Regions from separate parts of the Paenibacillus sp. J22P90 genome, predicted to be linked through region 4. Evidence: riboswitches for the same ligand, from Rfam matches in the RefSeq annotation. Region 4 holds a riboswitch; each other region holds the start of a gene.

Region 1 (7,291 bases), on a different contig from region 4:
CATACTTGCCGCCTTCCGGGGATTCAAGACCAATATATATATTTTGCTTCGGCGGACGCGCTTGTTCTAAATCGAAGCCTCCGCTTTTGCCAGGAAATCCAAGGGTAAAGCTTGCGAATGCGCCTACTGGCGAATGATGTGCGTTAAAAAATTGATTCTTCATCTCAGAAAGCTCCTCTCGATCATTTGCCCTTATTATACGACGATTGAAACACTGAACCCATGGGCAATACGCTCTTTCATTTGGACAAAAGAAACATTTGATTTCTACCCTATTAAAGTGAGATAGTAATTGTAAGAGAATGCCTATGAACCTTTCAAAGGAGCTATATAGATGAAAATCTTACAACAAGAACCTTTACCCAGCGGACTCGAAAATGCCGTTCATGGCGGCATGCTGCCTGATGTGCAGGCGTCGTTTCGGATTTTTGCCGCACATCTCCGCAAGGTCAACGCGCAATGGTCCTTTCCTGAGCATCAACATCCTATGTTTGAGCTAAATCTTGTCATCGAGGGCTCGCAGCGAATGCGTGTCGGGGATAAACATTTTGTACAGAAGCAGGGTGACTTGGTCTGGATTCTTCCGAATGAGGTGCATGCCAGCTTAGGCGCAGTCGATGGAAGTATGATGACTTATGTATGTGTACATTTGGAGGTCACCGATCCTTGGCTCAGACAGCAATTAAGTCAAATTAGGCAAACACTGCATCCTTCTGGAAGCAAAATGGAGAGCCTTATCCGCCCGATCCTGCTGGATCTCGCTCAAATTGCTAGTGCAAACGCCTCCAGCGGACTGAGCTTGAAGCTGCAGACGATGCATGCTTCCTTTCGGATTTTCACCGCGTTGAGCGAACTATTAGTAGATGACGTACAGTCATCTCCCCAGCCTAACGAAGATTCTGGCTTAGCCGCAAAGCTGGCCACACTGATTGAGCATGAAGCTGCAACGACGGCCAAGGGGCAGGAGCCATTCCGCATTACCGTTATCGCGAAGCAGCTCGGATATAGTCCTACGCATTGCAATCGCGTTTTTCACAAAGCCTATGATGTCTCGCCGCGTCAATACTTAAGCACGGTCAAGCTTCGTCAAGCCAAGCTGATGCTGATGGACCCCACACTTTCTATCGAGTACATTGCAGAACAGCTGGGTTATAAGGATTTGTCGCAATTTAGCAAACAATTCAAACGATGGACGAATTTATCCCCCACCGCCTACCGACATTTATCATGGTAAAATAAGTTGGTTTTTGCTGAAGATATCATAAGTTTTTCTCCCGCTTCCTGACCTATACTCAGAGATATTCTAGGTTTTTAAGGATAAGGAGTCATAAACATATGAAATTATATGGATACAAATCCCTATGGGAATGGAACGGAAACTGGCAGGGGAAGTTAGAGCAGATTGTAGCAGCAGGTTACTGCGGGGTTGAGTACACGCCTCCCTCCGATGCTACTGCCGATAAGCAGTTTCGAAAAGAATTAGACGACATGAACTTGTCGTTTATTGCCCAAGTCGTGACACGCGGATGGGATCATTCACGATCTTTCCGTGAGCAAGTGCTTCGCGCAGCTGAGCTGCGACCTGTTTTGATCAATTCGCACAGCGCGGCCGATCGCATGTCAGCTGACGAGCAGCTGCGCTTCTTCGAAGAGGCGCTCCGCGTCGAGCAAGAGATTGGCATCCCGATTGCGCATGAAACGCATCGGGGGCGGGCTTTTTTTACGCCGTGGCAAACGGCGGCTATGTTAAAGCAGCTGCCGGCGCTCAGCATCGGCGCTGATTTTAGCCATTGGTGCGCAGCCTGCGAGAGCATGCCGAGTCCGGAGGACGAGGACGTGCAGCTGAGCTTAGCGCGCGCGATCCATATCCACGGGCGCGTGGGGTATCCTGAAGGGCCGCAAGTAGCGGACCCGCGGGCACCTGAATTTGCCGGACATGTCGAGACGTTCATCGACTTGTGGTTGAGGATCTGTCAGCAACGCTTCGATGCCGGAGCCGAGACGATGACGTTCACGCCGGAATTCGGACCGCCGCCGTATATGCAGGTGCTTCCTTTTACGCGGCAGCCGGTGACCGACTTGTGGGACGTGAATTTGTGGATGTTTCAGACGTTTAAAGCGAGGTATGAAGCGAAGTTTCAGTGAGTGAGGGAAGCCTGTCGGACGTGGTGAAGCGTCTGCGGGCTTCTTTTGTTGGTACGGATTACCTCGAAATAGCGCCCTCTAGGTTTGTTCCTTTTCAACTAGCATCTTCAATTGCGCATTCCTATGCTGTAAGAATCTCATCATGTAGTTCTTCAACACGATTCGCTCCACTACCCACCCGATCCACCCCATTGGCGCCTCGAAACATAGCGTATCCTTCATTAACGTGCGATTTCCTAAATCAATAAACTCGTGTTCATGCCTCATACTTTTGAAAGTACCCTGCAGCATTTCATCCACAAAACGATAAGGTCGAACGTATTCCGATATGAGAGATTTGTGTTTTTGCCTAATCCCAAAATGCCGCGCCTCAAACGTAACCGTATCCCCTCCATTTATCAAGCCTGTAGTTATGCCAGCTATCGCTCTCTCCTTCGTGTGCGGCCAAACTGTCTGCGTATGAATATCAATATTCCGCGCCATGTCAAAACAAACGTCAATCGCTGCGTCAAGTTCGATTTCTGTGTAAATCTTAATCACGATGTGCACCTCATGCTTCTTTTGATTACAAGCCTGTTGAAATAACTCTTATTGGGTTCGGGTCAGTGACTATGCTGAACAATTTATATAAATAATAGGCGTGTAAAATAAACAATAACCAGAAAATCATACGTTTCTTACGATAAACCCATATATTGAATATACAAAATGCTATAGTGATTAAGGTTCCAATTATGTAGTAGATAAAAACAAATGCATTGGTTGGCTTTATTCCAAATTGATTAATAACCTTACCAACATACAAAGCAGTATCCGCTGTTAGAAACATCCACTAGAGTAAACAGAAAGATATAAAAGAAACAGGTTACAATCCCAAATAGCCATTTTTTAATTATGGTCATTATGACACTACTCCTATGTCAGATATTAAGTAACTATGATGTGTTGGTTAAGTCATTGAACCTCCTGCTTTCTCGATTCATCCAGAGTCCAATTCGACATATCCCTCAAGTTTCCTCTGCGCAAAAAAACAGCCCCCAAGGAGGCTGCCTCATAATTAATTACTTATAAATTCCTGTACCCACTCACCATTGTAGTAAGCAACACCAATTTGCGTGAAATTAGGGCTTAAAATATTTTGACGATGCCCCGTACTGTTCATCCATGCGGTCATGACCGCTTGAGGGGATTGTTGACCTTTGGCGATGTTTTCACCTGCATAGGAATATTGAATCCCGTAGGCGCGCATCATATCAAAAGGTGAGCCGTACGTTGGCGACGTATGATCAAAATAGCCGTTGTTGTACATGTCTTTGGCTTTATCCAGAGCCATCGCGGTAAGCGCGTTGTTACTCGTTAAAGGCTTCAAGCCAGCTTTCGTTCGTTCCTGATTAACGAGAGTCACGACTTGACTCGCAAATGTGGTCTGCGTTGGGGCTGGTGTAACCGCTGGTTTGGACGCAGCAGGTGTCGTCGTGCTTCCAGGGATATTGAGCTTCATCCCGGACCAAATCACGTTAGGATTGGCAACCTGCGGATTCGCTTTGATCAGCGTAGTTAGGCTGACGCCATACTTTTGAGAAATTTTCCACATGGTATCGTTCCCGGCTACCGTATGTGTTCCCGTTGCAGCAAACGCCGCATTTGCTCCCATAAGGACGCTCAAACCTAGTGCACCTGTTACCACAAGCTTTTTGTAACGTTTCAAAATAAACCTCTCCTTTTTGCGGCCTGCGAGGTTAGCTGTCGGATTCGGATCAAAGAGTAATCACCCGGCCGCATAATTCGCGGCTTCACCCCAAAGATTGGGTCCCCCGTGCTTCAAAAAAGCTTCGGCCTTCTTAGTTTTTTGATCCAAAATGGATCTAACCGATTGTAACATGGCATATTCGTGAAAACATGACGCAAAATTTTCCATTTTTATCTTCTGTAATCTCAAATACCCATTAATCAGCCACCATAAAATGAAAAGTACTCCCAACCTCAGCATCCTTACAACCATCCAGCTTATAGGAAATACCTCTTTCTACTTTCTCAGAAATCATACGTGTGCATTCCGTTTTCAGCCGTTGATTACTGCCATGTTGGTCCGCTGAATTATCATAGGAATAGGATATCTTCTCTTTTTTATATACAAAATCATAAAAAATCGGATCCCCTTCAATCGTCATTTGCATGATCCTTAACGTACTCTCAACATGTCCCTCCACGTTGGTCAAAAATTGATTGAAACGATCCAGATTCGTAATTTTGCCATGAATATTAATGACATCCCCTTTTGCCGTTCCTTTGTCAATATCGTACTTCGAACCCGAGCAAGCACTAAGTAACATACAACTCAATACGATCAATATCCGAGTATTCCTGAATTTCATCTCTGCTCCCCCTCGTATCACGCCATCTACTTGTTTGACGCAAACGAAACTGGAAATGTATTGAAACAAAGAAAATAAGCTTGAATTCTCAAGCTTTCCACATACGACCACCCCAATTGCTTTTAAGCATCCTTACGTGAAATGGAAACATGGTATACTTATTATCACGTTCTTCCGCAGTACATTACGAGGAGTTGTTTTTTGATGAAAAATGAAATGCGCATTGCGCTAGGTACGCACAATCAGGCCAAACGAGCTGCTGTTGTCTTGGCTGCTGGTATTGAACCGATCTGTCACGTTGTCCCTTCCGGAGTGTCTGATCAGCCTTTGACAGAAGATGAAACCGTCCTTGGTGCGATTAATCGGGCGAAACAAGTGCTGATCGCCGTGCCAGACGCAGAGATTGGACTTGGTCTAGAAGGTGGGCTTACCTATGATGAGGTTCATACGCAACAATGGTATTTGTTCTCGGTATGTGCGGCATGGGACGGTGAGCGGCTTTTCGTGGGCAAAGGGCTATATTTCCCTATCCCCAATGACATTGGTGAGCGATTGAAGCAAGGCGGCACTGAGCTGCGTCATATCATTGATGAATTGAGCAGCACCATTGGGAGTAATCACAAAGAGGGCGCATACGGTTTATTTAGCGAGGGGCGAATTACGCGAAGTGATGTTTTTCGAGATGCCGTCATTGCCGCGCTGACACCTTTTCGGTCGTCTTTTTATAAGGAAGATTGAGTGCATGAAAAAAAGGGCTTCACTCAAGTAGATCGTTCTACTGGGGTTGCCCTTCTAATTATCACATTTTCTCCTTATATACTGGAGCAATTCGATCTATCCGATTCGTCCAAATGCCGCCAGAATACGATGCCGGAAGCCGTTCCACATCCGCTGGCGTATCAAACCCCGTTGAGAACTCAGTCCCGTTCCCGCCTACCACAATAACTCTGGTATCCACACTATCCATTCGGTTTAGAAACTTATTCGGCCATCCCCACAGCAGCGGCGCCAGCTTTTCTGGAATGTGTATCTGAATGTGTTCACAGGCAGATGGCGTAATTCCTGTCCAGCCATACGCAAGGTATGGAAGTAGACAGCTTTTCATCGTATCCACTGAAATGACCCGCATGTCAGGCAATTTTTCCTTCACAATGGCAACTGGTAAGTTCCCGCCATAGATCGTTAATAAGTTCCTGCGTTCTGGCGATAGTTTCGCCAACGTTTCAACCAGCAAGTCCCCCTCATGGGGATCATCGGTTTTGATATGGATGAGAAGCATTTTGGTTGGAAATTGCGTGAGCACTTCCGTTAACGAAGGCATCAGACCGACCCCTTTACCGCGAAAAGGGAACGATTTTCCATTGTCGGCCGTATAGCCGTAACCAATATCCACCTTTTTCAACTCAGCCATCGTGTAATCCTTCGACTGACCTTTCACATTCGTCCGACAATCCAGCGTCCAATCATGAAAAACTGCGAATTGATTATCTTTCGTTACATGAATATCAAATTCAACTTCATCTGCTCCTGCATCAAATGCGGCCTGCATGGATGGAATCGTATTTTCCAAGTAGGGATGCTCTGGTTCAAAGATCCTTTCAGCTGTGCAGGTATCGTTCTTCAGATCCTCCATATGGAACGTTTGTGCCAGCCCGCGATGTGCCATTAGAAAAGGGTCACCACTCCGCTCTTTGGCAAGTAACGACGTGTTATTGACGTACATAAATACTAGGAGAATGAGTATAGCCCATACAATTTTACTTCTAAATATTTTTCTAAAGCGATTCATAAATCCTCCGTTTATGGTTTTTCTTATGCTCTAAATATCCAAGCTGTGGATCGAAAGCAAAGCACTTGTACGTTTGGCAATAAGCAATTCGACCGATTGTTCTACATGGAATTGTTCATATTCTGTAGCTTTTACACGCACTTTCATTAGCTTCCCATTTGGTTTCCGTATATGTAACCGATATTCCTCTAAATATTCTACTTTAGCAACGATTGTTTCCGGATCATTTTGGATGAGATCTATGCAAATTATGAGGGCAAGCACGAGAAATATGCCAAGACATACACTGAGAAGCACCGTAAATCCGATAGGACGATCGGCGCCAATTGTCAGTAGTAATTGCATGGCGGCTAGAAAGATTAAGCTGCAGATAACAATGAGTTGCGCGTTCAGCGATCTTTCGTATAGCTTCACAAGATTACCTCCTTTTTCGACTAACGGTATAAGATCATCATATATTGTATTCGTGAACGTGTTCACATTCCCTTTCTATGAATAGATTTGAACCTCTGTTTAAATAAAAAAGGAGCATCCCAAGGGATGACTCCTTCTTTATTACACCCAAAATTCTTAGAACGCTTGAGCTGCTTTCACGGTCTCACGCAAACCTTCAGCAACGATGTCAGCCGAACGATCTTTGAATTGATTATGTCCTTCAATAACAACAACTTGTGTTTGAATACCGAATAATCCAAATACACCGCGAAGTGGTCTGATGGCCGACTCAACTTCAGCCATTGGTCCTTCCGAGTACACGCCGCCACGTGCATTCAACAAAATGACTTTCTTGTCGCCAGCAAGACCAACTGGGCCTTCTGCTGTATATTTAAACGTTTTGCCAGCCTGACATAGGTAGGAAATATATGTCGTCAATGGAGCTGGGGATGTGAAGTTCCATAGTGGGAAAGCAATTACGATTTTGTCAGCCGCAAGGAATTGATCCAAAAAACGATTAGCGATCGTAGCAGCTACTTGCTCTTCT
Region 2 (7,291 bases), on a different contig from region 4:
ACTATTATGGCATTGCACCGGAGGAAAAGGAAACCGTCGTTTCGCAAATCGCAACGGTGACATTTGGGCGTAACGTGATGTATTATATCGTCCAAGGTACAACGGCCATGATTCTTGTTCTCGCAGCAAACACGGGATATTCCGCGTTTCCCTTGTTGGCGGTGAATTTAGCGAAGGACAAGTTTATCGCTAGAATGTTTACGATGCGTGGAGACCGATTGGGGTATTCGAACGGGATTATTTTTCTAGCGGTTACCTCGATGCTGCTCATCATCATATTTAAAGGGCAAACCGAGCAGCTCATCCCCCTCTATGCGGTCGGTGTATTCATCCCTTTTACGCTTGCACAGACTGGCATGTTGATGAAATGGATAAGGGAGAAGCCTGGTGGCTGGCTACTTAAATTAACCATCAATTTGGTCGGCGCTTTTATGAGCTTCATTGTCATGATGATTTTCTTCATCACCAAGTTTGGTCAAGTGTGGAGTGTGCTGATTTTCCTTCCACTGATCGTTTTCATTTTTCATCAAATCAAAAAACACTACGATGCTGTCGGCGAACAATTACGCCTCTCCTCTTGCGAACCAGCGATTCCGATTGAAGGGAATGTCATGATCGTGCCTGTTGCGGGCTTTACGCATGTGGTCGAGAATTCACTGAACTACGCCAAATCGCTATCGCCGGATCAAATTATCGCGGTATATGTGGCTTTTGAGCGGGACGATGAGAAGCAGTTTGAAGAGAAATGGAATAAATGGCAGCCGGATGTTCGGCTCGTCACCTTGCACTCTCATTATCGCAGCATCGTTCATCCATTGACGAAATTTATTGATACAGTGGAACATAAAGCTTCAGAATCGAATTACCGGGTAACGGTGATTATCCCGCAGTTTATCCCGAAGCGGAATTGGCATAACATTCTTCACAATCAATCGAGCTTGTTGATCCGAGCGTTCCTGCTGTATAAGCGGAATCTGATTGTGACGACGGTGCCTTATCATTTGAAGAAATAGTGTATGAAAAGGGCAGTCCTTACTTCACAGTAGGGCTGCCTTTTTTCAATAGGGTTTCCATCAGATGCTCTTCACTCACCCGCTTCATGAACGCATGAAGCTCTTGTTCTGTTTCACATACGGCTGCATGTTCCAACCAAACAAAAAACTTCTTCTTAAGAATGGCTGAAGCATGAAGGGGGTATGTCTCCCGAGATTTAATAATATACAAGCCTGGGGAAACTTCATTCCACGGTGACTTGAAAATGGTACGAATCGATAATCGAGTCCGATTCTCCCAATCTTGTTTTTTCTGCTTGTTCCTTATCGACTGATACATCCTCATAATGATCTGCTCATCGGATATTTGGATCCATTTGGATAATCCAGTTTGGATCACGTTTTGAGTGATTTCGGACTCTTCTCTAGCAAACCAGTATCCGACAATAATGGGGAAACGGTTATCCTCTTCTTGCCATAAGACACCAAACCATTCGTAATCCAAATCAATCGGATTCAATAAATGAGGGAGGATCCCTAAATAATATCGAGGGGAGGTAGTCATGACATTGCTCCTTCTGACTCATTGGTCGGTCTTAGCTTGATGAAAGCCATCTAATAGTTAACATTGTATGATTGAACCTTATAAAAAGGGGGTAAAGAATAATTAGCAAACGTATAAAAAAATGATAAAAACGCAATTTCACTAATTTTCTCAAAGCCGAGAGGTCATAGGGCCAATCTTTACGAACTGGTAAAAACGGAAGCAAGCCGAAGCATTTCTATCGAAAATGCATGTGATTTATTAATGGGCGCGCTTTCATAAACATTAAAGGCCACAGATTGCGAAATAATTGCCTCAAGCGTATTTTACATTCATGTGTAATCGGCGTAACATTCGTTTCAGCAACAACATAAAGATGCAAAACGCTGAGTTCCCGCAAGGGAAACGGGGGAACCAACCGAAGCTGATTCCATGTAGAATCGGTTTCTCGGGGTGAATCTAAAGCAAGATCAGCTTGCTAAAGTAGGGCACTTCCAAGCCCGAATCCGACAGCTAACCTCGTAAGCGAATTGGGAGAGAACGACCTTCTTTTCGTGGTGTCCACAGCGTGTTTGATCACGCTGCTTCGAAGCCCGAGAGTAGAGATTCTCTGCTCTTTGGCTTCTTTTTTGTTGTTCACAAAATGAGGAGAGTGAGTCTATTATGTATCCCGAACCCCTGACTCTAGTAAGAGAATCAGATGAATGTACGAAGGAATGTAAGATTTCCCGCATTGAATGTTTTCAATTTGATTGTGAATTATCCGATAAATTGCAGCTTGGACATGGCACGGACTGTCATTGCGGTTTACTGACGATTTCAACGAATGTTGGAACATGCGGTTTAGGTCAATTCGTGATTCCATGCGGCAACCTAAAAGGGGATTTCGTCCAATGGGCGTTGGTTTTCCAGAAGCTCAAAGGTCTAACTCTTCAGGACGGTTTGCAGTACGTTCATCAGAAGCAAGAGGCATGGGGAGAAGTACGAACACAATTAATGGCATCTGCACTAACGAATTTATTTGAAAAGCTAGAGAACTCATCAACTGCAACAGTACAAGAACAACCTTGCCTATCTGATCGCACTTATTTATTTGAGCATTCTGGGGCGTATATCTCTTTCTAAGAGAGACGCTAGATAGAAAATGAAAGAGCACCTCTTTCCATTCGTGATACGAGTGGGAGAGGTGCTCTTTATCTTAACTAGGATTGGCTGGAATGGGTTCTTCATCAATCAGAATAAAAATATTTTTATACTTTTTTTATACGGACACTACAGATTCTTTACCCCCTTTTTATACAGATCGGCGTTACAATGTTTCAGGAAAGGGGGCGGTGACGTCATGCAAAGTGATTTTTTGCTGATCGCTGCGCCAACCAAGGCAGGCGAGGCGTTTATGAAATATACGAAATTGGTTGGTCTTCCTTTTGTTGCATTAACGAACAACAAGATGGAGAGAATCAAGTTAGAAGGTCAAGGAGTGAAGCAAATTATCCAAGTGGATACGACGGATTCAGGGGCGTCCTTCATTCCAGACTTTCCGATTGGGAATGTCGTTCTGTTCGAGGATAGCTTACCTTTATATTGCAGGTATATCCAGATATGCCGTAGTTGGACCTCCAAATCCATTTATGTCATCACACAAAGCGTGAATTACCGGTTGATTTACAAAGGACTGGGTGCTGATTATATCATTTATTCGAATAATGGTGATGTCAAATTTCTAATCTCATCCCTTAAAACAAACAAAAGATTGTGATTCTGTCTGATTTGAAGGAGGTGTGTCATGTTTAACGATGTAACGATGATTCTATTATTTGCAGTAAGCTTTCTAGGATTTTGGGGATTTGCGAAATATTGTGAAAAAGCGTAAAGGAGGTAACCATATGATCGTTATTGGACTCATTGGATGTGCCATTATGGTATATCTCGGTTTTGTTTTAGTAAAGCCTGAGAAATTTTAATTGTAGAATATGAGCTTATGTAAGCAGGGGGAGAACCTACTATGGGTATGGGATTGTTACAAGTAGTCGTCACACTAGGGATTATCATGCTTTTGGTAAAGCCTGTGGGAAGTTACTTGGTCAAAGTTTTCGGCTATGAAAAGAGTGGCCTTGATCGTGTTTTTGGTCCTTTCGAGCGTGTATCTTATCGCATAATGGGTGTTAAAGAAGACGAAGCCATGGGTTGGAAAAAGTATTTAGGAGCTGTGCTGTTAGTTAACTTTGTCATGATGCTTCTCATGTACGCGGTATTCCGGCTTCAGAAATACTTACCGCTTAACCCCGATGACATAGGTAATATGCCTCCGGCACTCGCTTTCAATACAGCAGTTTCTTTCATTACAAATACGAACTGGCAGTCTTACAGTGGTGAAAATGCCATGTCCTATTTGTCACAAATGGTGGGGCTTACGTTCCCGATGTTTACTTCGGCTGCCACTGGATTTGCTATTGCCGTAGCTTTCACACGGGGTCTAGTTGGCCGACAAGATAATCTCGGGAATTTTTACGTGGATATGACTAGGGCTATTACACGTGTTTTTCTACCGCTTAGCTTCATCATTGCTTTGATCTTAGTTTTCCAAGGTGTACCACAAACCCTGCTAGGGGCCGTACAAGCTACAACGATCGAAGGTGCTGGGCAAACCATTACCCGTGGTTTAGTCGCTTCATTTGAATCCATTAAACATATTGGTACGAACGGCGGTGGTTGGTTCGGAACGAACGCTGCGCATCCATTTGAAAATCCAACGCCTGTTTCGAACTTGATTCACATTATTTGTATGATGCTTCTGCCTACATCACTGGTGTACGCTTTCGGACTCATGATCAAGAACAAGAAGCAAGGCTGGACGATTTTTGCTGCGATGGGGATTATCTTTATCGTGATGTTATCGACGGTTTTCTATGCCGAGTATAAAGGGATCACTGCGATCGATGCGATGGGTGTTCATGGCAATATGGAAGGTAAGGAGGTGCGGTTCGGTGTGTCAGAGACTGCCCTATTTGCGGCTGTGACTACGGCTGCCACAACAGGCAGCGTGAACGCGATGCATGAGTCACTTACGCCTCTCGGAAGTATCGCTCCTTTTGCAGAAATGATGTTGAACAATGTGTTCGGTGGTAAAGGGGTAGGTTTGTTAAACGGCTTACTTTACTTGATCTTATCTGTGTTTATCTGCGGGTTGATGGTGGGGCGTACACCAGAGTTTCTGGGTAAAAAGATTGAAGGTAAAGAGATTAAGCTAGCGGCCATCGCGATTCTTACTCATCCGCTTATTATTCTAGCTCCGACGGCTTGGGCACTGACTCGTCCAGAATCGATTCATTCCATAGCTAACCAAGGCATGCATGGTCTCTCTGAAGTGTTGTATGCCTTCACATCGGGTGCAGCAAATAATGGATCTGCCTTTGGCGGTCTGACCGCGAACACGAACTTCTACAACTTGGGCATTGGTATGGTCATGTTGTTTGGCCGTTACATTTCAATCATCGCGATGTTGGCCATTGCAGGTTCACTTGCTACGAAGCGAGTCGTTCCTGTAACAACAGGTACACTGCGAACGAATACACCCTTATTTATGGGGATTATGATCATGATTATTCTAGTTATTGGTGCTCTAACGTTCTTCCCGGCGCTGGCATTGGGGCCGATTGCTGAACATTTGGCGGCGCGTTAAACGGATAGACGTAATAGAGATGGAGGATTGATTGGACTGTGGAACGTAAAAAAACATTAACCAAAGAAATTGTGAATCAAGCTATCGTGGATTCGTTCAAAAAATTAAATCCTTGGGTCATGATGAAGAATCCGGTTATGTTCGTGGTTGAGATTGGTACGGTGATTACCCTTCTGCTTTCATTTGCACCCGAGCTATTTGGCAGCTCAGAAGTAGGGCGTGGTTATAATATCGCGGTGTTCCTGATCCTGTTGTTCACCTTGTTATTTGCTAACTTCGCTGAAGCTTTGGCGGAAGGTCGCGGTAAGGCTCAGGCCGATTCTCTCCGGAAGACGAAATCCGATACGATGGCTCGTTTAGTTCAAAAGGATGGCACTTATAAGCAAGTTTCTTCGACTTCTCTTCGTAAGGGAGATATCGTCCGTATTGAAATTGGCGAGATCATCCCGTCCGACGGCGAAATCATTGAAGGCTTAGCTTCCATTGATGAGTCAGCCATTACAGGTGAATCTGCTCCGGTCATTAAGGAAGCTGGCGGAGATTTCTCATCTGTGACCGGCGGTACGCGGGTAGCTTCTGACTATATCGTTGTCAAAGTAATGACGGATCCCGGCGAATCATTCCTGGACCGCATGATCTCACTCGTTGAAGGTGCCAAACGGCAGAAAACACCAAATGAAATCGCGCTAACAACGCTGCTTGCTGTATTAACACTGATCTTCCTAATTGTCATCATGACGATGGTTCCGATGGCATCGTATTTAAACGTAAAATTAGAAATTTCCACGTTGATTGCGCTGCTCGTATGTCTTATTCCAACGACGATCGGCGGTCTTTTGTCAGCGATCGGTATCGCCGGGATGGACCGTGTGACGCAGTTTAATGTGCTTGCGATGTCCGGTAAGGCGGTTGAAGCTGCAGGCGATATCGACACGATGATCCTGGATAAAACAGGGACGATTACGTTCGGTAATCGGATGGCTTCCGAGTTTGTTCCTGTGGGTGGAAAATCGGTGAAAGACATTACGTTTGCCGCGCTGCAAGCTTCTGTGAAGGATGAAACACCAGAAGGTCGCTCGATTGTTGAGCTTGCGAATAAACTTGGTGAGTCTTGGCAAGTGGATCAATACTCAGATGCAGAAGTGGTGGAGTTTACCGCAGAAACGCGAATGTCAGGGCTTGATCTCGCAGACGGAATAAAATTCCGCAAAGGTGCAGTAGATGCGATTAAAACATATGTAACGGCACTTGGCGGCAAAATTCCAGCTGACTTAGAAGCGATAACGAACCGTATATCGAAAGCAGGCGGCACTCCGCTAGCTGTCACGATAAACGAGCGGATCTATGGCGTTATTTACCTCAAGGACACGGTAAAACCGGGCTTGAAGGAACGGTTTGCCGAACTTCGCGCTATGGGCATCAAAACCGTCATGTGCACAGGGGATAACCCGCTGACAGCTGCAACGATTGCGCTCGAGGCAGGCGTCGATGAATTCATCGCTGAGGCGAAGCCGGAAGATAAAATCGCTGCGATTAAAAAAGAGCAGCAAGAAGGCAAGCTCGTTGCGATGACAGGCGACGGAACGAATGATGCGCCTGCACTGGCGCAGGCGGATGTTGGGCTCGCCATGAATTCAGGTACGATGGCTGCCAAGGAAGCGGCAAACATGATCGATTTGGATTCCGATCCGACCAAGCTGCTTTCCGTCATTTCCATTGGTAAACAATTGTTGATCACGCGTGGAGCTTTGACGACGTTCTCGATCGCCAACGACATTGCCAAGTATTTCGCGATCATTCCTGCGATGTTTATTCTAGCAATGCCGCAGCTGCAAGCCTTGAATATTATGAATCTGGCATCGCCAGAGTCGGCTATCCTATCGGCTTTAATCTTCAATGCGATCATAATCCCGTTATTGATTCCGATCGCGATGAAGGGCGTGAAGTATCGGGCAATGTCAGCAGATCGATTGTTATCACGTAATGTTTTGATCTATGGTATCGGCGGTGTCATTGTACCCTTTATTGGGATTAAAGTCATTGATATGGTGCTTCATGGCTTAAACATCGTGT
Region 3 (7,291 bases), on a different contig from region 4:
GCTTTGCAAGCTCGTTAGTCAACAGCATTGATCGCTTGCAGCAGCTGCCATCCGCTTCGCTGTTTCAATTATCTACATCGCCGCTCAAGCCATACGGTCAGTATCAATCTCAGCTTGGCGCCTATTTACCGGTTCCCATGCGCGGTTTGTTGGTGGATGCGAGGATGTAAGCATGTATACAAAAAAAGGCTGTCTCCCACAAGTAGAATGATCTACTGGCGAGAGACAGCTTTTTTCACATTTTAAAATAGCTTTTTGCCTAACACATGATCAATAGGAATGAAACCAATAACCCGACTATCCATACTATTGTTGCGATTATCCCCCATCACGAAAATATGGTCGGCTGGAACGGTCCACTTTTTGTTCCCGTTTGCTCGCATTTCCTCGTTGATGTACGTCTCATTCAGAAGTTCGCCATTGCGATACACCTGATTATCTTTCAGCTCAATTTGATCCCCTGGCTTGCCGATCACTCGCTTGATCCACACATGCTTATCATCACCGCGGACAAATAAGCTGAGCAACGGGCTGTCTAATAAATCATTAATAAAAGTCCGCTTCATATCAACCCGAGAATCGATAATGACAATGTCCTCGTAATTGGGTTCGTAACGAAACGTATGTGAAAGCTTCGATACATACACACGCTGACTATCGTGCAGCGTCGGATCCATCGAATGCCCGCTAACCCTCGTCGACTGGAATACAAATACACCTAGAAATACTACTAATACAAAGGAAATCGCAATGGAACCAAACCAGCTCCAAATCTGTTTGACTACATTCAAGCTAATCGCTCCCTCGTGTTATTCGGCCAGCCCGTGCTTGAAGGCATAAATGGCTGCTTGTGTGCGATCATCTACACCAAGCTTGGACAGAACGTTCGTGACGTGGAATTTCACCGTCTTCACACCGATGAATAAATCATCGGCCAACTCTTGATTGGATTTGCCCTTCGCAATTAAGCGAAGTACTTCCATCTCACGATCCGTTAACTCTTCATGCGGCTCCGTTACTGGCTTCGGTTGTCGGAAGCGGTTCATGATTTTTGAGGCAACCTGCGACTCCAGAATCGATTGCCCCTTCGCCGCGGCTCTAATCGCTTGCGCGATTTCGGAGGCACGCGAGGTTTTCAACAAATAGCTGAAGGCACCCGCTTCGATAACTGGATACATTTTCTCATCATCTAAGAAGCTCGTCAACACAATGACCTTACACTCCGGGTACAATTGCAGCAATTTTCTAGTCGTTTCTATCCCGTCCATGCCTTCCATGACCAAGTCCATCAGGACAACATCAGGACGATATTCTTGGGCTAAACGTATACCATCATGGCCATTGCTCGCTTCGCCTACAACCTCAATGCCATCTTCTGTTCCGAGAACAGCTGCCAATCCAATTCTGACCATTTCATGATCATCGACAAGTAGTACTTTGATTAAGGTTTCGTCCATTTGCTTCTCCCTCTCTATGTACAGTGCTAATTCTCGATCAATTGAGGATCGCTTGCTAGAATGGGTACTCGAATCTCGATACGTGTTCCTCGTTCAGGCGCTGTGATAATATCGACGGAACCCCCGATTTCATTCACACGCTCCTTCATAGACACGATGCCATAGGAAGTCAGCTTCTTCGCGTCAAGCTCAAAGCCAACGCCATCGTCGCGGATTACTAGACGAATGCCATCCGAGCGATGCAGCAGCTTCACTTCTAGCTTATTCGCCTTCGAGTGGCGCAGTGCGTTCGAAAGCGCTTCTTGCACGATTCGGAATAAATGATCCTCAATCCCTTTGTTCAAACGGATTTCCTCATCCATATCCCAGCTGATCGCCATCGGTACCTTGGCAGCCAGCTCTTTCAATAGTTCAACGAGTCCCTCGGACAATCGTTTTCCTTCGAGATGGATCGGCCGCAGGTGCAGTAATAAGGCTCTCATTTCCGATTGTGCAACGGAAGCCATCTCTTCAATCAGATGGATTTGCCGCTTCGCTTTCTCAAAATCCTTATCTAACGTACGACCTACAGCTGTTGCTGTCATCGAAATCGCAAACAATTGCTGGCTTACCGCATCATGCAACTCGCGTGCCAACCGCTGGCGCTCTTCAATTACCGCTGACAGCTTGGCTTTCTCTGTAAGCTCAGCGTTGCTGTTCGATAATCGTTGAAGAGAAGTCACCTGCTCTTCCCATCGCTTCATAATACGGCCGAGTTGTTCGCCTAAACGCCCAATTTCATCATCGTCTCCGTTATGGAAGTCCACTCGCGCAAACGTGCCTTTTTCTAATAAAATCATCGTTTCCATCATCGGCTCAAGTCTGCGCGTAACCTTCGAGCTGTTCCAGTAACCGAAAACCGCTCCGATCACACCGAGAATCAACAAAGCCATGAACGAGAATTTGACCCCCTGCTGCCAGCTGGTAAAGGGTTCAATCAAATTCCTTGAATACAAAAAATATAGCATAGCGCCGAAAACAGCGAAGCTAAAGAGGATTGATTCCCCCATGCTTCGCCATATCATATTCGTTAATCGTCGTTTGTAGCCGTCCACTTGGTGAGGAACCCCCCTTAAATAAATGAAAGCACGCTCCCTAAGGAAGGTCTCATGTCTCATTTATTAAGAAATATAGCTAGTTTTTTATATGGGAAACCTTACAATACTTTAACCTTGATATCTCCTACGATGTAAGAGAGAACTAGTTTCACGCGATGGTCGCAATACGCATAATTCTCCGATTGCCATACCACTTTGTTCATCACACCTGCTTCGCGTTGTTCAGCGACATGAAGCTGACCGAACATGACGGAAGATGTAACGGAAACGCCGATATCATCAGGTACTTTAATATCAATATCTCCGATAACGCCCTGAAGGATGACTGTCGTTTCTTTTTGTTCTAGGATGGCCAGCGAGAGATCAATGTACGTTTCTCCCACCAAGTACCACGTTGATGTATTTCTTAGAATCCACGGCTCTCTGCCGAGGCGTATGCTATCTACAATCTTTTGCTTCTGTGTGTAGGTCTCGTCTTTATGAACCTGTTTGGATCGAATGAAAAATAAACCTAATGAAATCAACACAACCGAGATCACAATGGTGAGATGATCACCAAATAAAATGACGGCGCCAATCCCGATTAGCACATATCCCTTACGCTCTTTCCGCGAATGAACACGATGAACGCCCAGCAGAATGAGGAAAACAGCGAGAATGGGAAAAAAGCCAACGGTATGTTCCAGAAGCAAAAAAACACCGGCTCCAATCAGCACAAGCGCTGTATTCCGGCTGCGGTTATTTTTCGTTTCTTCTCCCATCGATGCACCTCCTCTGGCTGCCAATTCTCTTTCGTTCATACGTTTCCTAGCATACCATAAGAATGGACGACCTCCAAGCAGCAAATCCTTATCCCGCAAGGCTTTGCTTCGATGGAGGTCACGATCCTGGCTATTTTCTGTTGCGCGGGTCGTGCGGGTCATGTGGGTTGTACTGATTGTGCTGGTCGCGCGCGCGCTGCTCCTGCTGCCAATCCTGCTGCAGCTTGCTGCGCAGCGAGCGCAGCTCGTGCTGAAGGTTGCCTCCGGCTTCCTTCAGCGTCTCCCTCGACAGGCGGCCCGCTACGCGGAGCCCCTGCAGCGCCTCCCGGCCGAGCTCGCGGCCGGTCATCTCGAGCTCGCGCCATGTGTCGCGAGCTTCTTTGCTGTGCAGCCCGCCGCTCGGCTGCACGCCCTCGGCTGCGTGCCCGGCACGCAGCTCGCGCAGTTCCTCTGCGATCGCCAGGCACAAGTCCTGGCTGCTCGCGTACTGCGCGCGGTAGTGCTCAGCTGCGGCTTCCTCGCGCAGCTTCTCTTGCAGGGCGAGCCGCGCGAGATCCTCTTCGCCGGCGCGCATCGCCAGCTCGGCTTGCTCGCCGCGCAGCTTCGCCATCTCTTCCGCTCGCGCGATGTAGCTGCGTAGCGTAATCGTTGCCTGAAGCGCGTCGTCGTAGCGCTCCTCCAGCCTTGCTATGGCACCGTCCATATAGGCGCCTGGGTTTGTTTTCCCGATGGTCTCCTGCCAGACGGTTTCTGCCATTTTGCCTATACGATCAAATATATTAGTAGGATCAATTTCCCGATTCTTATTATTCATGTCAATCGCCCCTCATCGCTTCATCATACTCCTATCGTAGCTCAATTACAGGAAGTCTAAAACCGACTATCGACTGTTTTTGAACCTAGACCTAAGTCCAGTATTATTCGCTTACCCATAATTTGGTCGTTGTTCGAGCCTACCTGCAGTGATAAAATATTTGAAGCCGAGTCTGGTGCATAAATTAGGCACTGGTACGGGGGACGAAATACTTGGGGTGAATATTTGCTTCAGCTTGGAGCAGACTAGGGAGAACCTTCTTCCCGAACCCGTCAACTAACCTCGAAGGCTCATTGAAGGAGGATATACGAATTGAATAAGCTTACCAAAGGGCTAACTAGCCTTGCTGTGTCACTAGCAGTATTGGCAGGGGGCTTTCTTTCCCCATTTTCCGTGCAAGCAGCAGAGATGAAAGTGAAAGTGCAAGTCAATGATGACCTGATTCATTTTCCTGATGCACAGCCATTTCTGGATGGCAACCAAACGACCCAAGTTCCGCTTCGGTTCGTAACCGAGAAGCTAGGATATACCGTGAACTGGCAAAAAGACGGAAATCAAATCAAAGTAACCCTAAATAACGACAAACATACGATTTCCTTGGTATCCGGTCAAAAAGAAGCCAGCATCGACAACGAACCTGTTGTCCTAGATGGAGCTTCCCAATTTCAAAATGGACGCGTTTATGTGCCTCTTCGTTTTCTTTCAACAGCCGCAGGAATTCCTGTAAAATGGGATGCCAGCAGCAATCTAGCGATCCTAAGCAAAGATGGCGGCAATCATGCGCCAGACTATGAAATTTTTGAATCTACCGCTTATTCAGCAGATCCTTCCGAAAATGGCGGTTACGGAGCCTTTGATTACATGGGCAACCCCCTTGCGATCGGCACCGTTGCTGTTGATCCAAACGTTATTCCACTAGGCACTAAGCTTTATATTGAAGGTTATTCGTATAGCGGTCTTCCTACTGGGGGCATGTACGTGTATGCGACGGATACCGGTGGAGCTATTAAAGGAAACCGAATGGATATCTTCATCCCAGGTTCAAGAAAATCCCTACGAAGCTTTGGCATTCAAAAAATTAAAGTGTATCACCTGCCAAATTAAATAAAGAAGCTGCCTTGAGAAATTTCTCAAGCGCAGCTTTTTGTCGTAGGTGAATGTTCCCATGAAAAGAGGGCATTCGTCCAATCACCGGGGCTCCCGCCTTCATATGATATATAGTGTTTAACCCATATTAATTAAAAACCGGAGGGGATACTATGTCAGCTGTAGTTGGAACGCCAGGATACGGAAATTCTGTGGGCGTAATTCTTGTTCTTTATGTGTTGTTGGTCATCATTCTTGCTACTTTCTACTAGGACTTATACCCCAACTCGCTTTATACAAATAGCCCGCCTGTTAAAGCTCTTTAGAGCTTTGGCAGGTGGGTTTTATTTCGTGAGCAGCTGGGACGGGTCTAGGGAGCCTAGCAGGAACGAGGCTAGGGAGCCGCGGCTTGCGAGTTTAAGCTCCTTTCCTCTTCCCGTTCCCACTTTAGTCCAAATTTACCGAACTAATCCCCCCATCCGCACCATCTTTTCTCGATTAGTCCTACCTAAATAACCGAACTAAATCGCCAATAACAACCCACTCGCCTGAAAAACCGGGAAATAGATCGGCAGAATCGAACTATTTCCCAATTTTAGATTGAAGTCCCCAATTTAGTTCGGATAAATCGAACTAACGGCAGTTTCTACCTATCTACTCCCACCGCCCCCTTCAGCCTCCAAACCTTAGCTACTCAACAAAAAAAGCCACAAGTAACCTCCTATCAGAAGGTTACTTGTGGCGCCAATCGTTCGATAATATATCATTTATAATTCCACGTAAAAAGTAAAAGTCCACTTTGTTATCTCGTTGCTGTTTCGTTGTTATCTCTCACTACTATCTCTACATCATCTAGTCCCATAAACCTTCACACAATCCCCGCGCCGAAAACCCTGTCCACCTGCTGGCAACCAAATCAAGCAATCCGCATCTTTGATCGACACCATGATGCTCGACTTATCAATACCTGCTGGTTTGACCCATAGGGTACCTGCTTCGATGCGCGTTGTCCCACGAATATAACGTGGATAGGCAGAGGGTTTATCGTATGGAACATCCAAAAAGGCTGTAAACTCTTCCGCCACAGGATGCTGGTTGCCCAACATCGCGTGAATGACAGGCTTAGCAAAAAGCTCGAATCCAACAAACGATGCTCCCGGATTACCGGACAGCGCTAGTAGCAGCTTTCCTCGCCATAGTGCAGCACTCGTTGGCGTACCTGGTCGCATCGCTACTTTATTAAAAAGTAACTTTCCGTCGAATCGACCGAATAGATCAACAAGGACATCGTAATCGCCAACAGAGACGCCGCCTGACGTTAGAATAAGATCGACATCAACCATCACGGCCTCCAGTGAAGCCTCCACCTGCTGAGGATCATCCGATAGTGCCGGCATGATTAGAGCTGATCCCCCAATAGCTTCCACTTGAGCCGCCAGCATGTAGCTGTTACTGTTGCGTATTTTACCTGGTTGGAGTTCCTGTTCGACATGTAGAAGCTCTGATCCCGTTGAAAAAATAGCCACCCTAGGCTTTCGGTACACCTCAACCTCTGCGAATCCGAAAGTCGCCAAAATCGCGGCTTCCCCTGGACCAATCCGAGTTCCTCGTGCGATCACGAGCTCTCCGCGGGCAACTTCACCTGCAATTGGCGTAATATTACTCGCCGCTTGCACATTCTTCTTAATCCTCACCTTGGCGTCGTCAGTTGACAAGGAATCCGTCATCTCCAGCATCACTACGGCATCTGCACCATCCGGAACCGGAGCTCCCGTCATAATCCGCGCGGCAGTTCCTATCCGAATCGTCTGCTGAGGCATCGTACCGCTTGGAATTCTCTCGATCACATGAAGAACAGTCGGAGCATCCGGCGTCGCCTCAGCGATATCCTGGGAGCGAACCGCATACCCATCCACACCCGATCTGCGAAAATGCGGTACAGCATGATCCGCATAAATGTCCTTCGCTAATCGTCTGCCAAAGGACGCCTGCAGCGAAACAATCTCCGTTTCCATGGGTTTAACGTACCCAAAAAGTGCAGCACGCGCCTCCTCAACGGATACAACGTGACGGCCA
Region 4 (7,291 bases):
TAACCTCCATGGCTGTCCTTAATGATCCACCACTCCCCTCATTACCACCCATTCCTCCATTAACATCCAACCTACGCTACTTTCTACTTCCGAGAAATGGAACGAGGTTCCTCTATTTAGTGAATCCAGAGTGAGTTTGGAAAGTTGCGGAACGAGAGGGCGCTAATTTGCCCCAAAAGGCTCAAATGTCCACGGTTAAGCCTGATTAGCGGAACCACGTTCCGCAACTTTCTCCATTTTTGCATTTATATGAATTCCGGTACGCAGAAAGTTAGAGGATGCATGTCTTTTCTTAAGGAATTCCAATAGACGCAACGAGAGACGTGGGCTAAAATGGAAAAAACAGGAGAAGGAGAACTGCCAAATGAACGCTATTGAAAATCGTATTCATGGGTTGCACCAGTTTCGGTCGGAGCTAACGGCGCCTGCTGATCTGGCTGCTTTTTGGACAAGGACATATGCCGAGGCGACTCAAAAGGTAAGTTATACGCGTGAGCGGGTTGATGCTCCTTTTACACAAGCAGTTGTCCATAGAATTGTGTTAGAAGGCGCAGAGGGGACGCCGATCCATGCTTGGCTAATTCTGCCTAACGCGGAAGTTAGCCACAAGAAGGCTCCATGTGTCGTCACGTTCCCTGGCTACTCTGGATCCAAGGGAAAACCAGAGGATCATGCCGCCTGGTTGCTTATGGGGTATGCGGTGCTTGCGGTTGATGTTCGGGGGCAAGGTGGAGATAGCGGAAATACACTGCCGCTGGAGCACGGTATGACGAAGGGATGGATTACACAGGGCATCATGGATGCAGAAAAAAGCTATTACCGCGCAGTAGCTATCGATTCCTTGCGTGCTGTGTGCTGCGCGCTGGAGCAGCCTGAAGTAGACACCGAGCGCGTATTCGTATTCGGTGGGAGTCAGGGCGGTGGGCTGACGCTGCTCGTTACAGCGCTCGAGAAGCGTATTCGAGCAGCAATTGCCCATGTGCCCAATCTATGTCATATGGATCTGGGCATCCTGCAATCCGCGAGTTCGCTTAGCGAGGCGGCAGAGTTTGTGACAAGATTCCCGGATCGTTTGGCAGACGTACTGAAGACGATGTCTTATTTTGATATCGTGAATCTAGGCGATCGTATTGGGCAACCCGTACACGTGACGGTAGGTTTGAAGGATATGACTTGCTTGCCGGAGACGATTTTTGCCGCTTATAATCGGATCTCATCTGTGAATAAATCGATTGAGGTTCACCCCTTCATGGGTCATGCGATGCCAGCAGGTTTTCACACGGCTGCACATGCGTTTTTTTCTAAGTGGTAAGATGTTGCATGTTAGGAAGGGATAGTTGGAAACCATAGATTGGACAGGAGGGGCAGACAGATGGAGAATGAGGCAGTGTTTGAAGAGGTATTCGATTTGATGGTATCCGCATTTCCCGTTACCGAGATAAGGACATATGAAGGGCAGCGAGCCCTGCTATCGCATCCAAGCTATAACATTGATGTGAAGAGAGATGCAGATGGCCAGTTGCTTGGTTTTCTCGCAAGCTGGGATTTTAAGCGGTTTCGTTTTGTAGAGCATATCGCGGTAAGTGCTGTCAGTAGAGGCGGTGGGATAGGAAAACAAATGCTTACGATTTTTATGAGCAGCGCTACTACACCTATTGTGCTTGAAGTAGAGCCACCGAGTACGTCAGATGCCGAACGGAGAATTGCATTTTATGAGCGCTGCGGCTTCCATTTGAACCGATTTCCTTATGCTCAGCCTCCCCTTCGAGAAGGGCAAAAGGACTTACCGCTCCACATCATGAGTTATCCGAGCCCATTGACAGAGGATACGTTTAGTCCCTACAAGAGTGTGCTATATACAGAGGTTTATAGGCAGCCTGTGGGGGGTGTGGAAACACTTACCACCGCGCAAAGGTTGTCAAGCCAAAACGAACTATGCTAGTCTAACATAGACAAAAAATGCCGAATCTCGGAGCAGCAAAAGCTCTGGTACGGGGGACTTCTTTATTTGGGGTGAATGGATGCTTAGTTAGTCGTAGACTAATGGAGCGCACTAGGGAAAACCTCTTCCCGAACCCGTCAACTAACCTCGGAGGCTTCAAGGAGGACAATGTTTTGAAACTTTTTACAAAAAGTGTTATTTGCTCATGCGTTCTTGCAGGCGCAGCCATCGCTATGTTCAACGCTCCAGCAGCTCAAGCTGCGACAGACACCTCTTCGGTGAAGGTTCAAGTGAATGACGAATTGGTGCAATTCCCTGAAGTACAGCCGTTTATCGACACGGAGGGTAAGCTTCAGGTGCCATTGCGCGTGCTGTCGGAGAAGCTAGGTTATGAAGTGGACTGGGCGAAGCAAGGTGATGAAGTTGTCGTAACGCTGAAGAACGACGAGCAGGCGATTCAACTAACGACAGATGATGATCAAGCGATCGTCAACAGTAAACCAGTTGAATTAGAAAGCAGTCCGACGTTGCTGGAGGGAAGCACCTATGTTCCTTTGCGTTTTATCACAGAGACGTTTGGATCTGCGATCGCGTGGAATGATGCGAATAAAATCGCCATCGTCGAAGAGGACGGGAAGTCCCACAAGCCAGCTTGGATTGCACCGCCACCAGTAGCTGCAGTAGCAAAGGCTGTTCAGCCAAATGTTTCGGCTCAAATTATTCAAGCTGCTTCGACTTTTAAAGGCGTGCCTTACCGTTGGGGTGGAACAACACCTAAGGGCTTCGATTGCTCTGGATTCGTTCGTTATGTGTACGAGGCCAAAGGCATCGAGCTGCCGCGCACCTCTGTGCAGATGTATGATCAAGCAGGGGCAAGAGTGACGGATTTAAAAGAAGGAGATCTTGTATTCTTTGCTTCAGGCATCGTCAATCATGTGGGCATCTATGTGGGAAATAAGCAATTCATTTCCGCAACGACGTCCAGAGGTGTAGTGGTCGATAGTCTCGCAAGCTCCTATTGGAGCTCCAGATATGTAGGCGCCAAACGCGTGCTGTAAACGAAGGACTAACTTAAGTAACAGTAAGTTGTGTAAGAGCATATGTTCGTTATGGCTTTCTTAAAAGAAAGCGTAGCGGGCAGATGCTTTTTTTTTGCGCGAATATGTGCGATTTTTATCGAATTTTTGAGAATTATAGCCTATAATGGGAAAGTGGTTGGAAGAAAGTAGGTGACGCGTGCGACATGCAAGTCAGTGTCTGGAAAAACTGGTTTCATAAAATTAAATTGTCGAGTCGAACAGATCGCACGTATAGCGTAGAAACGGGTCCCGCCATACCGGAAGAAATCCGGGAAGTGATTGGGCAATTTTTTCAAACCTATAACCATTTCAAAGGGGCACGGCAATTCCAAACGGATACGTTCATTAAAGAAGTATTCTATGCGACCAAGCAAGATCCCAAGGATCAGCGCTCGATAGACGAGATGGAAGCTTACATTCATAGCAAAAATACACATCGCTTGCGATTGAAATCGTACATCATCGATGAGTATTTACGCGTTGGTGAAAAGGTGTGCATGATCGGCGTGACAAGGGAGTTTAGCAATTCGCACCGAAATCGTGTGCTTTATTTTATCGTAAATGAGGATGGGGCTTGGCGGTTTCACCATATCGTGAGATCCCATCATGGCAAAATTATAGAGAAGTTTAAAGTGAAGGAACAGGTTGGATTTGTTGTTGGGGACGATAAAGTGGCGCTTCTCTTTTTAACACATGCAGATTCTGCAGACGCTTCTACCTATATGTTGGGTGATTATGTCCATACGGAAGGTTATTTGGAAGTGGAGCAAGAGGTAAGCGGTCAACTCTATTATCGTGTCGTACGGATGAACCGTGTTCATTAATTGGTGAGTTATCAGGACAATCAAGCAGCATGAATAGGCTTTGCTCAGTTGAGTAACGCTTATTTGGTGTACCCGAAGAATGTGCTTAAGTGGACACAGGCTGCCTCCGTATGAAAGAATAGAATTATTATTCAACAGGTGAAGAGAGATGTGTACATGCCTGAAAGGGAGGCAAAAGTGGAGAGAGAACCGATGGAGCTGCAGGAGAAGTTTTTGAAAAAGGTGACGGGTGAGCAGTTAGGCCAGTTTCTGCAAAAGATAGCTACGAGCAATGAGCTGGATCCGGTGAGGTTGGCTTTTGTATGTATAGGGACAGATCGTTCGACAGGGGACTCGCTGGGTCCGCTTGTTGGGAGTAAGCTTGTAGAGCTCGGATACCCGCATGTAATTGGCACGTTGGCGGCACCGTGTGATGCAAGTAATTTGGCCTTGCGTCTGCAAGAGATTCCGCCGAATGTCGTGGTGATTGCGATAGATGCTTGTTTAGGGCAAAAGTTGAGTGTGGGCTTGTACCAGCTGTCCAATCAGCCTTTGGCTCCGGGGAAATCAGTCGGAAAGGTGCTGCCACCGATTGGCGACTACACCATTGCAGCGATCGTGAATGTGGATGGGCCTAGACAGTACAATGTACTGCAAACAACCTCGTTATATCATGTGCTCAGGATGGCGGACGAAGTGACAAGTGCGATTACCTATGCTCTTCCATTGTAGTGGAGGGCAGCAAAGATAAGTAAGATCGGAGTGGTAAGTGAGTGATGGGACCAGGTGGACCAGGGGGAATGGGGCGGCTTTCCGATCGGAATCGGCCGAAGGCGAAGTTGAAGGATGTATCGATACGAAGGATTTTGTATTTGTTTAAAAGGTATTGGGGACAGCTCTTGGTGATTATCGGCTTGGCGCTGCTTGCGGCAGTGATCGGGTTAGTCCCTCCCTTAGTGATGAAGGAAATTATTGATACGGCAATTCCTCAGGGGCGAGTAGAGCTATTGGCTGTCATGGCGCTGCTGTTAATTCTGCTGCCTGTGTTGAGCGGCGTGCTCGGCGTATGGCAAAACCACTTGAATACCAAAGTAACCCAAGGGGTTATTCGGGATTTGGGGCAGTCGTTGTTTCATAATTTGCAGCGGCAATCGATGGCATTTTTCACGGATGCGCGGTCAGGGGAAATTGTTCAGCGGATTACAGGTGATGTGCAATCTGTACAGAGTGTCGTGACCTCCATCGTTGTATCCTCGATCACGCAGATCGTGATTGTGTTCACGACAATAGGCATTTTATTTGCGCTCGATTGGAAGCTGGCGATCATTTCGGTGCTTATCCTTCCACTCTTCGTGCTGCCTGTGAAAAAGGTATCCAAGGTGCGGAAGGCATTGCGGCTAGAAACGCAAAAGGTGCGCTCAGATATCACTTCGCAGCTGAATGAGAACTTTGGTATTTCAGGTGCGTTGTTGACGCGGATTTTTGGCAGAGAGAAGCAGCAAGAGCAGGAATTTACCACAATGAATCAAAAGGTGATGGATCTCGAGCTGCGGCTCAATCTGGTTGGCCGTTGGTTTGGTATGGCTACGAGCACGCTTGGACCGTTAGGAACGGCTATTATTTATATTTATGGCGGTTACTCCGTTATCCAAGGAGACATGACCTTAGGCTCTATCGTCGCGTTCACGGCGTATTTGGGGCGTTTGTATATGCCTGTAGGGACACTATTGAACCTACAAGTCGAGGTAGCGACGGCGCTGGGGGTGTTTCAGCGGATTTTTGAGTATCAGGACATGGTGCCTGATGTCATGGATGCTGAGGGAGCGCGCCAGCTAGGACCAGTGGCGGGGCGTGTGAGTTATAAGATGGTGTCTTTTGCTTATAAGACGGGGGATTCGGGGCGGAAGGGGAGCCTGGAGGATCGAGGCGAAGTAAGACGGAAGATGAGCCTAGAGGATAAAGGCGAAAAGCCAGTGCAGTATGCGCTGCGCGACGTCACCTTCGAGGCGCAGCCTGGTGAAATGGTCGCGCTCGTAGGACCTAGCGGCGCCGGGAAGTCGACGCTGATCGGGATGATCGCGCGGCTGTACGACCCGACGGCCGGCGTCGTTGAGGTCGACGGCGTCAACGTCCGCGACGTGGGGTTAGCGTCGCTGCGCGCGCAGATCGCGTATGTGACGCAGGAGTCTTTTCTGTTCCACGCGACGATTGGCGACAACCTGCGCTTTGCGCGGGAGGACGCTACGCGTGAGGAGATGGAGGCCGCGTGTCGGCAGGCCTACATCCACGATTTTATCGTGTCGCTCCCCGAAGGGTACGACACGATGGTTGGAGAGCGCGGCCACCGGCTCTCCGGTGGCGAGCGCCAGCGGATCGCGATTGCTCGCGCGATCCTGAAGCGCCCGCGCATCCTCATCCTCGATGAGGCGACGTCGCACTTGGACTCGGAATCCGAGTCCTATGTGCAGGCGGCGCTCGAGGAGCTGATGCAAGGGCGCACGACGCTCGTGATCGCGCACCGGCTCTCCACGGTGCTGGCCGCCGATCACATTCTGGTGATCGAGGCGGGCAGCGTCGTGGAGCGGGGCACGCATAGCGAGCTGCTTGCACTGGAAGGGCTGTACGCGCGGCTGTACAGCACGCAGTTCGCGAAGGCTGCCGAGGAGGCAGCGAAGTGAGGCAGAGGGCGGCGTAGCGGCAAGACGTAGCTATAGCCACTATCCCCTTCGCTCAGGCCAGCAAGAGTTGAGTTGATTCATATCCTGAGTCAATGGGATAGTGCCCATATAATTTGGCGTCGAAAGTGAGTATCGCCAATTGAATGGGCGAAAACACGAGTGTTAAGGTCCGAAAAGGGCTTTAAAGTATAGCGGGATACTCGCAATGTAGCCAATAGCGTCCCAAAAGGGCGTTAAAAACAAGAATCGCCCAATAAGGGACGTCACAGGCAGATCGCTTGCCTAGTGGTGATAGAAAGGGAGGTTCCCCCAGGTCAGTTGACCTAGGGGAACCTCCCTTTCTTGTCTTTGCTAAGAGTAGCTTACTCCACCCGAACGTTCGCCTGGGGACCAGGAGCTCCTGCGGAGGGAGCTACATGGCTCCCGATCTCGCCATCGTCGCTATCCGCCAACCCTGCCGGATCCAATTTGGTGCCTTCACGCAGTAAGTAGCCGAAAAACAAGACATAGTACGATACGATGATGAAGAAGACGCCGGCGGTGACGGGGTCTTTGGTGAACTGAGAGAAGTCAGCAGGTGAAATGTTGGTGGTTGTTCCCGTGGAGATGGCAATGGCAGCGTAGCGATACGCGATACGGCCCAGAAAGAGTACAAGCACGGTGACTTCAACCCAAAGATGTGTGCGGTAATACCAACCATCTGTTCGATGCTCGAAGCGGGTGTGGCGAATCGCCGTTCGTCCAAGCAAAGCGCCGCATGCAAGGCCGATGAGATAGCCGATAAAATGG

The links. A riboswitch is a leader RNA that binds a small molecule or an ion and turns the genes downstream of it on or off. The one in region 4 is predicted to bind cyclic di-AMP.
Region 1: another riboswitch for cyclic di-AMP. It lies ahead of safA (SafA/ExsA family spore coat assembly protein); the one in region 4 lies ahead of AC58UX_RS28245 (C40 family peptidase).
Region 2: another riboswitch for cyclic di-AMP. It lies ahead of AC58UX_RS10945 (hypothetical protein); the one in region 4 lies ahead of AC58UX_RS28245 (C40 family peptidase).
Region 3: another riboswitch for cyclic di-AMP. It lies ahead of AC58UX_RS26395 (stalk domain-containing protein); the one in region 4 lies ahead of AC58UX_RS28245 (C40 family peptidase).

The regions. Positions count from the first base shown of each region.
Region 1 is NZ_JCAUAY010000004.1:369,839-377,129, forward strand. It holds gene AC58UX_RS15965 (glycoside hydrolase family 52 protein) at 1-163, opposite strand, end outside; gene AC58UX_RS15970 (helix-turn-helix transcriptional regulator) at 335-1,234, shown strand; gene AC58UX_RS15975 (sugar phosphate isomerase/epimerase family protein) at 1,336-2,145, shown strand; gene AC58UX_RS15980 (SRPBCC family protein) at 2,224-2,685, opposite strand; gene safA (SafA/ExsA family spore coat assembly protein) at 3,203-3,853, opposite strand; cyclic di-AMP (ydaO/yuaA leader) riboswitch at 3,859-3,993, opposite strand; gene AC58UX_RS15990 (DUF4362 domain-containing protein) at 4,092-4,520, opposite strand; gene AC58UX_RS15995 (DUF84 family protein) at 4,725-5,258, shown strand; gene AC58UX_RS16000 (glycerophosphodiester phosphodiesterase family protein) at 5,320-6,309, opposite strand; gene AC58UX_RS16005 (hypothetical protein) at 6,340-6,723, opposite strand; gene AC58UX_RS16010 (FMN-dependent NADH-azoreductase) at 6,880-7,291, opposite strand, start outside.
Region 2 is NZ_JCAUAY010000003.1:134,215-141,505, reverse strand. It holds gene AC58UX_RS10955 (APC family permease) at 1-1,013, shown strand, start outside; gene AC58UX_RS10950 (hypothetical protein) at 1,033-1,557, opposite strand; cyclic di-AMP (ydaO/yuaA leader) riboswitch at 1,911-2,080, shown strand; gene AC58UX_RS10945 (hypothetical protein) at 2,200-2,661, shown strand; gene AC58UX_RS10940 (hypothetical protein) at 2,879-3,295, shown strand; gene AC58UX_RS10935 (potassium-transporting ATPase subunit F) at 3,423-3,500, shown strand; gene kdpA (potassium-transporting ATPase subunit KdpA) at 3,548-5,218, shown strand; gene kdpB (potassium-transporting ATPase subunit KdpB) at 5,257-7,291, shown strand, end outside.
Region 3 is NZ_JCAUAY010000009.1:198,861-206,151, forward strand. It holds gene AC58UX_RS26365 (hypothetical protein) at 1-170, shown strand, start outside; gene lepB (signal peptidase I) at 243-791, opposite strand; gene AC58UX_RS26375 (response regulator transcription factor) at 810-1,457, opposite strand; gene AC58UX_RS26380 (sensor histidine kinase) at 1,484-2,551, opposite strand; gene liaF (cell wall-active antibiotics response protein LiaF) at 2,653-3,315, opposite strand; gene AC58UX_RS26390 (PspA/IM30 family protein) at 3,446-4,072, opposite strand; cyclic di-AMP (ydaO/yuaA leader) riboswitch at 4,284-4,436, shown strand; gene AC58UX_RS26395 (stalk domain-containing protein) at 4,442-5,233, shown strand; gene AC58UX_RS26400 (YjcZ family sporulation protein) at 5,389-5,487, shown strand; gene AC58UX_RS26405 (molybdopterin molybdotransferase MoeA) at 6,064-7,291, opposite strand, start outside.
Region 4 is NZ_JCAUAY010000012.1:310-7,600, forward strand. It holds gene AC58UX_RS28235 (acetylxylan esterase) at 365-1,312, shown strand; gene AC58UX_RS28240 (GNAT family N-acetyltransferase) at 1,373-1,942, shown strand; cyclic di-AMP (ydaO/yuaA leader) riboswitch at 1,951-2,113, shown strand; gene AC58UX_RS28245 (C40 family peptidase) at 2,116-3,000, shown strand; gene AC58UX_RS28250 (hypothetical protein) at 3,186-3,845, shown strand; gene yyaC (spore protease YyaC) at 4,002-4,556, shown strand; gene AC58UX_RS28260 (ABC transporter ATP-binding protein) at 4,601-6,502, shown strand; gene AC58UX_RS28265 (CcdC protein domain-containing protein) at 6,865-7,291, opposite strand, start outside.